Regions from separate parts of the Streptomyces sp. 3-6 genome, predicted to be linked through region 1. Evidence: riboswitches for the same ligand, from Rfam matches in the RefSeq annotation. Region 1 holds a riboswitch; each other region holds the start of a gene.
What was found. Region 1 has a riboswitch for cyclic di-AMP ahead of AC02VZ_RS07240 (transglycosylase family protein). Riboswitches for the same ligand answer to the same signal wherever they lie in the genome.
Positions count from the first base shown of each region.

Region 2: linked by a shared signal. The riboswitch ahead of AC02VZ_RS13655 (M23 family metallopeptidase) and the one ahead of AC02VZ_RS07240 (transglycosylase family protein) in region 1 are both predicted to bind cyclic di-AMP.
Region 3: linked by a shared signal. The riboswitch ahead of AC02VZ_RS24545 (M23 family metallopeptidase) and the one ahead of AC02VZ_RS07240 (transglycosylase family protein) in region 1 are both predicted to bind cyclic di-AMP.
Region 4: linked by a shared signal. The riboswitch ahead of AC02VZ_RS22685 (transglycosylase SLT domain-containing protein) and the one ahead of AC02VZ_RS07240 (transglycosylase family protein) in region 1 are both predicted to bind cyclic di-AMP.

Region 1 is NZ_JBWHZP010000003.1:265,539-267,728, reverse strand. It holds gene eno (phosphopyruvate hydratase) at 1-161, opposite strand, end outside; gene AC02VZ_RS07240 (transglycosylase family protein) at 544-1,254, opposite strand; cyclic di-AMP (ydaO/yuaA leader) riboswitch at 1,259-1,428, opposite strand; gene AC02VZ_RS07235 (transglycosylase family protein) at 1,938-2,190, opposite strand, start outside.
Region 2 is NZ_JBWHZP010000008.1:192,225-194,414, forward strand. It holds gene AC02VZ_RS13650 (GntR family transcriptional regulator) at 1-29, opposite strand, end outside; gene AC02VZ_RS13655 (M23 family metallopeptidase) at 263-1,036, opposite strand; cyclic di-AMP (ydaO/yuaA leader) riboswitch at 1,049-1,211, opposite strand; gene AC02VZ_RS13660 (M16 family metallopeptidase) at 1,414-2,190, opposite strand, start outside.
Region 3 is NZ_JBWHZP010000028.1:18,635-20,824, reverse strand. It holds gene AC02VZ_RS24555 (dihydrofolate reductase family protein) at 1-563, shown strand, start outside; tRNA gene AC02VZ_RS24550 (tRNA-Met) at 689-762, shown strand; cyclic di-AMP (ydaO/yuaA leader) riboswitch at 1,161-1,318, shown strand; gene AC02VZ_RS24545 (M23 family metallopeptidase) at 1,331-2,190, shown strand, end outside.
Region 4 is NZ_JBWHZP010000021.1:17,114-19,303, reverse strand. It holds gene AC02VZ_RS22690 (HAD family hydrolase) at 1-385, shown strand, start outside; gene AC02VZ_RS22685 (transglycosylase SLT domain-containing protein) at 349-837, opposite strand; cyclic di-AMP (ydaO/yuaA leader) riboswitch at 841-1,005, opposite strand; gene AC02VZ_RS22680 (polyprenyl synthetase family protein) at 1,562-2,190, shown strand, end outside.

The sequences.
Region 1 (2,190 bases):
CCGTCCCGCAGCTCGACGGCCTCGAAGGCGCCCGTGGAGGCGCCGGAGGGAACGGCGGCACGACCCGTGCTGCCGTCGTCGAGGCCGACCTCGACCTCGACCGTGGGGTTGCCTCGGGAGTCCAGGATTTCCCGGGCTACGACGACGTCGATGGACGGCACGAGCATCTCCTTCGTGGATGTGACGCGAGTGGGCAGGGCCTCGGTGGCTCTGCGAGACCGAGCCTAACCGGCTCCGGGCGATCGGCCATCCGGTCGCCCATCCCCTGGACATCCGTGGCTCGTGCCTCGGAGTGCCGCGGGGGACAGAGCAGAGCTTAGATTGTTTCTTCACGGAACAAAGACGGCCCTGGAGACCGTGACCGGAAAGTGGCCGGCTCGGAGGTTCCCCGGGGGAGCTCGGAGGAGTTCGGCGAACGGCCCGGGAAGGCGTCCGGCAAGAGGCCCGGACATGGCCCCGCCCCGGTGCGTACGGGGGATCACGCACCGGGGCGGGGAGCCGGGGGAGGCCGGGCCGGGAGACACGCGGCCCTGGGGCTGCTCCTTACTTCAGGTGCAGCTGCTGGCCCGGGTAGATGAGGTCGGCGTCCTGGACGACGTCGTCGTTCAGCTCGAACAGCTTGGCCCAGCCGCCCTTGACGTCGTGCTCCTCGGCGATGGAGCTGAGAGTGTCACCCTTGACGACCTTGTACTCGCCGTCGCCCTTCTTGACCTTCTTGCCGGTCGGGGTGGTGACGGTCTTCTTCTGCGCCGGACGCTCGGCGGAGCGGGACGGCTTCTGCTGCTCGGTGGAGCGCTCGGCGGTGGAGCCGGTGTCCTGCTTCGGGGCGCTCTGCTGCGATCCGCCGCCCTGGTTCTGGGTGGAGCCGCCGCCGGTGTACGCGGCGCCGGACAGGCCCTTGCCGCAGACCGGCCAGGCACCCTTGCCCTGGCCCGCGAGGACCTTCTCGGCGATCTCGATCTGCTGGGCCTTGGTGGCCTGGTCGGCGGTGGAGGCGTACTTCGTGCCGCCGTAGCCGGCCCAGGTGGAGGCGGAGAACTGCAGACCGCCGTAGTAGCCGTTGCCGGTGTTGATGGACCAGTTGCCGCCGGACTCGCACTGGGCGACGGCGTCCCACTCGGCGGCGGTGGCGGCGGAGGCGTTGCCGGCCGCCATCAGCGGGGCGGCGACGGCGGCGCCGGTCACGCCGACGACGGCGATGGCGCGAGTGGCCTTGGACGGACGACGGTGCTTGCCCTTGCCGGAAAACAGCATGGTTGGATCCCCTCACCGACGCCTACGAGGTGAGCTGTCGGGTTCGGGCCGGTTGAGTTGCCCGGCCACGCCCCTCACGGGACGCGGCTTCACCCCAAGCCGCACCCGGCGTTCAACCACCGGATCCGGCACCTACCTTGGGTCCCCCGCTCCTGCCTACGGCGCACTGGTGCGACGACTGTTCCCGGGCTGCCACTGGCAGGATTCGGCGTGGCGGCAGCCGGGGCCCGCGATGGCGAGCGGTCATGACCGTAGACACGCGTTCGGCGGAATTTCAAAGACGATCACGGCTTCTGAGACCTATGTCTCACAAACTTTAAACCGGACATTCAGCACGAAACATGACGTCAACTGTCGCCGTCCGGCGGGTTGTTCACCCACCCCTTTCGCCCGGAACGCCCCCGGCCGGAAGCTTCTGACCGGGGGCGTTCCACCCAAGTGGGCTATTTCGGGACCCTGCTGGCGGCAGGACGAGAGAGGGCTCGTCATCCGCTCCCGGGACGGAGCGGGTTCGCCGCCGGTTCCGGGCGGGTCACCTCGGAATCCGGGCGGGTTCGCCACGGGTCCAGGGCGGGTTCGCCACGGGGTCCAGGGCGGGTTCCCCACGGGGTCCAGGGCGGGTTCCCCACGGCTCCCGGGGAGCAAGGAGACCCGTCAGCCGCCCCGGAGGGGAGAGCGGCTCGTCACTGGTTCCAGGAGGAGAGCGGGCTGCCCTGCGCCGACAGGGACGCCTCGGGCGTGGCGGACGGCTGCGCCGGGACGGCGGGGGTGGACGACTCGGAGGCGGACCAGAGGCCCCCGACGGCACTCACGCCCGGCGTCCCGCCCATCACCCCGCGCGCGGCACCGGCGTCGTGCGCGACGTAGCCGCCCTCCGGGGCGCCCGCACCGCCTCCGGAGACCTCTTCCGGGGCGGGCGCGCCACGGTGGCGGCCG
Region 2 (2,190 bases), on a different contig from region 1:
GCGCACACCGAGTGCGCGGGAAAACGCATGAGCGACCTCCGGTTCCCTTCCCTGGAGAACGCCGCGTCGGCGGACGTCCTTTCCGCGACTCTAAAGCAATGTGCGGGATTCCTTGAGAGCCGGAGAACATTCGCGCCTGCTTTTCGGCCACCCCGTGCGCGCGACCTCGTGCGCGTGACCCCGTGCGCGTGACGCGGAAAGCCCCGGCTCGGCGAGCCGGGGCTTTTCGGGGATTTCGTGCGCGGACCGCGTCCGGAGGGTGTCAGAGGGAGACGCCGTGCGCGCGCAGGTACGCGACGGGGTCGAGGTCCGAACCGTACTCGGCGCTCGTGCGGGCCTCGAAGTGCAGGTGCGCCCCGGTGACGTTGCCGGTGGAACCGGAGAGGCCGATCTGCTGGCCCGGCGTGACCTCCTGGCCGACCGAGACGCCGATGGACGACAGGTGGCCGTACTGGGTGTACGTGCCGTCGTGCATCTTGATGACGACCTGGTTGCCGTAGGCCCCGCCCCAGCCGGCCTCGACGACCGTGCCACGGCCGACGGACTGCACGGGGGTGCCGTTGGCGGCGTGGAAGTCGACCCCGGTGTGGCTGCCGGAGGACCAGACGGCGCCGCCGGTCTTGTAGCCGGTGGACACGTAGGAGCCGGGGATCGGCGAGACGAACGCGTTGAGGCGCTCGCGCTCGGCCTCGCGGGCGGCGCGTTCCTTCGCCTCGCGGGCCTGCTCCGCCTCCTCGGCGGCCTTCTTGCGGGCGGCCTTCTCGGCCGCCTTGCGGGCCTCGGCCTCGGCGGCCTCGCGGGCCGCCTCGTGCTGGGCAGCGGCCTGGGCGTCGATCCGGTCGGCGACCGTGTCGCCGAGGGTGACGACGGGGGTGATGCCGGTCTGGGCCGCGGCGGGCTCGGCGGCCATCGCGGGGGCCGCGAGGGAGCCGGCGACACCGGAACCGGCGAGGGCCGCGACGCCCGCGGCGCGGGCGGTGCCGCTGCGGACGCGGCTGGGGCGGCGGTGCTTGCCGGCGGCGCGGGTGAACGCCATGTACAGGCTGGTCCTTTCCTTCCCTCTCGCCTACCGGGTTAGCTGACGGGTTCGGAGCAGGAAGGTCTCCTACGGACCCCCTCGCGACACGCGCGGGCGCCCGATTCACCCCGGGGGACGGTGGGTCCCCGGCTCCCCTGGCTCGCGCCGTACGGGGACTCGGCGATGGCTGTCCGGTGCCGCGGGTGCGGCGCACTGCCCGACGAACAGCCCGCACGAAGCTATGCGGGAGGCCGCTCGATCCTCAAACGGATCCGTGGATTTGTAGCGCACACCACAGGGCAGACAGGCATCCTCCGCACCAATTCGGGCATACGGGCGCCCTGGTGACGTTCCCGCCACCAGGGCGCCGTGCGCGCGGAAGCGGCCGCGGTGGCCTACTCGGCCGACACCACGGTCACTTCACCGATCCCCAGGGCCTCCACCGGCGCCTTGATCTGCGCCGCGTCGCCGACGAGGACGGTCACCAGCCGGTCGACCGGGAAGGCGTTGACGACCGCCGCGGTGGCCTCCACGGTGCCGGTGGCGGCCAGTTGGCGGTACAGCTCGGCCTGGTAGTCGTCGGGCAGGTGCTGCTCCACCTGGTCCGCGAGGGTGCTCGCGACCGCCGCGGCGGTCTCGTACTTCAGCGGTGCCACGCCCACCAGGTTCTGCACCGCGACGTCCCGCTCGGCGTCGGTCAGGCCGTCGGCGGCGAGCGTACGCAGCACGTTCCACAGGTCCTGCAGCGCGGGCCCGGTGTTGGGGGTGTCCACGGAACCGCTGATGGCGAGCATGGCCGCGCCCGTTCCGTCCGGCGCGGAGCGCAGGACCTGGGCGAAGGAGCGGACGCCGTAGGTGTAGCCCTTCTCCTCGCGCAGGACGCGGTCCAGGCGGGAGGTGAGGGTGCCGCCGAGGCAGTACGTGCCGAGGACCTGGGCGGGCCACACCCGGTCGTGCCGGTCGGCGCCGACGCGGCCGATGAGCAGCTGGGTCTGGACGGCTCCGGGACGGTCGACGATCACGACCCGGCCGGTGTCGTCGGCGGTCACCGGCGGAACCGGACGGGGCTGCCCCGGTGAGCCGGTCCACGCGCCGAGGGTGTCCCCGAGCAGCGTGTCCAGGTCGATGCCGGTGAGGTCGCCGACGACCACCACGGTGGCCGTGGCGGGCCG
Region 3 (2,190 bases), on a different contig from region 1:
GTCCCGGCTCCTACCAGGGCGGGCGGCTGCGGCTGCTGGAGACCCGGCAGATCGGTGACGTCGTCCTGGCGCGCTACGCGCCCACCGCGCCCGGAACCGGCGAACTCCCCCACGCCGCCGACCTCCACTGGCTCGCCGTCGCCTGCGACCTGGCGTCCCGGTGCACGCCCTCGGACACGGCGTTCAGCGTGGGGGCGGTCGTGGTCGCGGCCGACGGGACGGAGCTGGCACGCGGTCACTCCCGGGAGGGCGGGGACCCGTTGGTCCACGCGGAGGAGGCGGCGCTCGCCAAGGTCGACCCCACCGACCCGCGGCTCGCCACCGCCACGGTGTACTCCAGCCTGGAGCCCTGTGCCCGCCGCGCCTCCCGGCCCGCGTCCTGCGCCCGGCTCCTGCTGGACGCGGGGGTGCGACGGGTGGTCACGGCCTGGCGCGAGCCCGGCACCTTCGTCCAGGACGCCGACGGCAGCGGTCTGCTGAGGGCCGGCGGTGCCACGGTGGTCGTCGTGCCGGAGCTGGAGGAACGCGCCAAGGCGCCGAACGCGCACCTGATCGGCCGCTGACCCTCGGGGAGGGCCCGGGGGAGCGGTGGAGAGGGAGCAGGCGAAGGGGAGGGGTGAGCAGGGAGGGGCCGGAGAAAGGGGTGTGCGGAGCGTTCCGCGCATGCCGTACACTGGTGTCATACCGACGCGGGGTGGAGCAGCTCGGTAGCTCGCTGGGCTCATAACCCAGAGGTCGCAGGTTCAAATCCTGTCCCCGCTACTGAAGGCCGAGGGCCGGAACCCACAGGGTTCCGGCCCTCGGTGCGTTGTGCCGCCGTGCGTTGTCCCGCTGTGCGCGCGCCGGCGTGCGTCGGCTCCGACCGCTCTGCCGCCCGCGGCTCCCCCCTCATGCGCACCGCGTGGGTTCTCCTCTCACGCTCACCCTCTGTGGTCACCGCGCGTGTCCGGGCGGCCCTCCCCCGGTAACAATTGACGTACCGTCAGAAAGTCACGCGTCCGTCGACGGGGAGTCAACTCGCCCGATTTGGCCTGCTCGTGGCCGGTAAGTCCGTAGGGAATTCGTTAACGATCAAGAGGAACCGCTTGGAATCCGGCCCCGGGGTCTATTAACGTTCGATAACGCAGCGCGGTCGTCCCAGCCGTCACACGAGTCGGCTCCGTGCGCACGCGCCGAATCCCGCAAGGGAACCGGGGAACCACCACCTTGGGGTGAATCGCGTGGATGCCCCCGTGGAGACACGGGCGGTATACGCGCGTAGGAGACCTTCCTGCTCCGAACCCGTCAGCTAACCCGGTAGGCGGAGAAGGAAGGAAAGGAGTACGCCCACGTGGCGTCGAACCGGTCTGTCCCCGAGGCCCCCCTCATCCCGAGCCAGCGCGACGGCGACACCTTCGTCTACGGCGGTGCCCGTCCCGACGAGGGCCCCTTCGAGGAGTGGAACCCCACCGCGGAGTCCATCCGCCCGGTGCGCGGCCGGCATCGCGTCAGCAAGCAGCGCGGCGGAGGTCTCGCCCGCAGCTCCACCGTCCTGGGCGTCGGCGTCATAGCCGCCGTCGGCGCCGGTGGCATGGCCAGCGCCCAGACCGGCAAGCCGCCGGTCTCGATCTCCATGCCCGATCTCCCCAACGTGGGTTCCCTCATCTCCGACGAGGAAACACCCGAGGGTTCCGCCACCCCGCTCAGCAGCATCGGCACCGCGGGCGCCGACTCCGAGCAGGGCGCCGGCGAGGCGCTGCGCAGCCGGATCATGGCGCAGGTCGAGCAGCAGCAGGACCAGGCCGAGAGCAAGGCCGCCGCCGCTGCCGCCGCTGCCGCCGAGAAGGAGGCCGCCGAGGCCGCCGCCAAGGCCGAGAAGGAGGCCGAGGCCAAGGCCGCGGTCGCCAAGAAGAAGGCCGAGGAGGAGGCGGCGAAGAAGGCGGAGGCCGAGCGCCTCGCCAAGCTGGCCACCCAGTACGCGCTGCCGACCTCCTCGTACACGCTCACCTCGACCTTCGGTCAGGCCGGGGCCTACTGGTCCTCCGGCCAGCACACCGGCCTGGACTTCGCCGCCCCCAGCGGGACGCTGATCAAGGCGGTCCACACCGGCACGATCACCTCCGCCGGCTGGGACGGCTCCTACGGCTACAAGACGGTGCTGACCCTCGACGACGGCACCGAGATCTGGTACGCCCACCAGTCCTCCATCAG
Region 4 (2,190 bases), on a different contig from region 1:
GGGGCCGGGCACGGTGGAGCTCCAGCCGTGCGGGATCACCAAGGCCACCGGCCTGGCGCTGGCGGCCGGGCACCTGGGCCTGAGCCCCGCGGACACCCTCGCGTTCGGTGACATGCCCAACGACATCCCCATGTTCGACTGGGCGGCCCGCGGGGTCGCGATGGCCAACGCCCACCCGGAGCTGAAGGCGGTGGCGGACGAGGTCACCACGACGAACGAGGACGACGGCGTGGCCGTCGTCCTCGAGCGACTGTTCGGCCGGGGCGCGGTGCCGCACGTGCCCCAACACGTGCCGCACCTGTCCGCCCCGGGCGTCCCGTCCCCGCCCGCCGCGGGGAGGGTGGTGGCTCAGTACGCCCCGAAGACGTTGTCGATGGAGCCGTAGCGGTCGGCCGCGTAGTTGCAGGCGGCCGTGATGTTGGCGACCGGGTCGTACGGGTCGTAGACGGTGCCGGGCACGTGGTAGGCGGCGAAGGTCGGGTCGATGACCTGGAGCAGGCCCTTGGACGGGGTGCCCTTGGCCGCGTTGGAGTCCCACAGGTTGATGGCCTGCGGGTTGCCCGAGGACTCGCGGATGATGTTGCGGTGGATGCCCTCGTAGGAGCCGGGGATGCCGTGCTGGGCCATGACGGACAGCGACTCGCGGATCCAGCCGTCGAGGTTGTCCGGGTACACCGTCGCCGCGGTGGCGGCGGCCGGGGCGGCGGGGGTGGCCGCGGAGGCGCTGGAGGCGCCGAGCAGCGGGAGGGCGGCCACGGCGACGCCGGTGCCGGCCACGGCGAGGGTGCGGGCGAGACGGCGACCGCCGAGGCGGCGGAGCTGACCGGATGCAGGCATGTCTGTGTTCCTCTCCTACGCCTGCGAGGTGAGCTGTCGGGTTCGGACGGGAGAGTGTCCGGCCGTGCCCCTGCGGGCACGGCTTCACCCCGAGCCGTTCCGGCGCGTGGCCGTCCCGGCGACTTACCTGGGTCCCCCGCTCCTGCCGTGCGTGAGTGAGTTCGTCGATGGGTGGTGCGGGCGGCGGCAGGATTCGGCGTCCGCCCGGCGGCCCGGAACGTATGCGAGAGCACACGCCGGGAACAAGTGCGGCCGTCACGGTAAACGCTGCTTGATCTTGACATGGGCGGTTTGCTCCACTTGATCCTTTGCGGTCGCCACGGCTCAACTCGCCACGGGGCAACGGGGAACCGGCGGCCCGCGCCCGTCGTCCCTCTGCCGGGTGGCGCGTGACCGACCTCACGGGCCGAGGGGTGCCGGAGCATTTCACGCCAAGGGGAATTCGCTTGGTAATTGCGGCAAATCGGGCGTCGGGGCGGGCAGGATGGTGCGCATGTCGAGGTGTGGTCCGGAGTGCGCTGCGATGCACCCCGGAAAGTCGGAAAATGTTCCTTGTTGTCGTCCGATCGAAAACGGGCCGGTCCTGATCGTCTCCTGCCCCGCCCGTAGCCCCGGGCCCTGGCGGTGATCGAAACATGACCGGATACGCTGACTTGAGTGATGGCAGCGACCTATCGACAAACCGTGTAAACGCCAGTGGACACCAGCAGACAGGAGACCCCTCGTGACCGTCGTCGGGCCGTTCGGGCTGAGCGTGCGGGACCAGGCTCTGGAAGCCGATGTCCAGGCCGGTATGACGGCTGTCGAGGAAGGGCTGCTCGAGGCCACCAAGAGTGAGGTCCCCTTCATCACGGAGGCCGCCCAGCACCTGGTACGGGCCGGCGGAAAGCGGTTCCGGCCGCTGCTCGTGATGCTCTCCGCCCAGTTCGGCGACCCCTACGCGCCCGGCATCGTGCCGTCGGCCGTGGTGGTGGAGCTGACCCACCTGGCCACGCTGTACCACGACGACGTGATGGACGAGGCCGCCGTGCGGCGCGGGGTGCCCAGCGCCAACACCCGCTGGGGCAACTCGGTCGCCGTCCTCACCGGCGACTTCCTCTTCGCCCGGGCCTCGCAGATCCTGGCCGACCTCGGCCCCGAGGCCGTCCGCGTGCAGGCCGTGGCGTTCGAGCGGCTCGTCACCGGGCAGATCCTGGAGACCGCGGGCCCGCAGGACGGCCGGGACCCCGTGGAGCACTACCTGGACGTGCTCGGCGGCAAGACCGGCTCCCTGGTCGCGGTCTCCTGCCGGTTCGGCGCCATGATGTCCGGCGCCGACGAGACGTTCGTGGACGTGCTCACCCAGTACGGCGA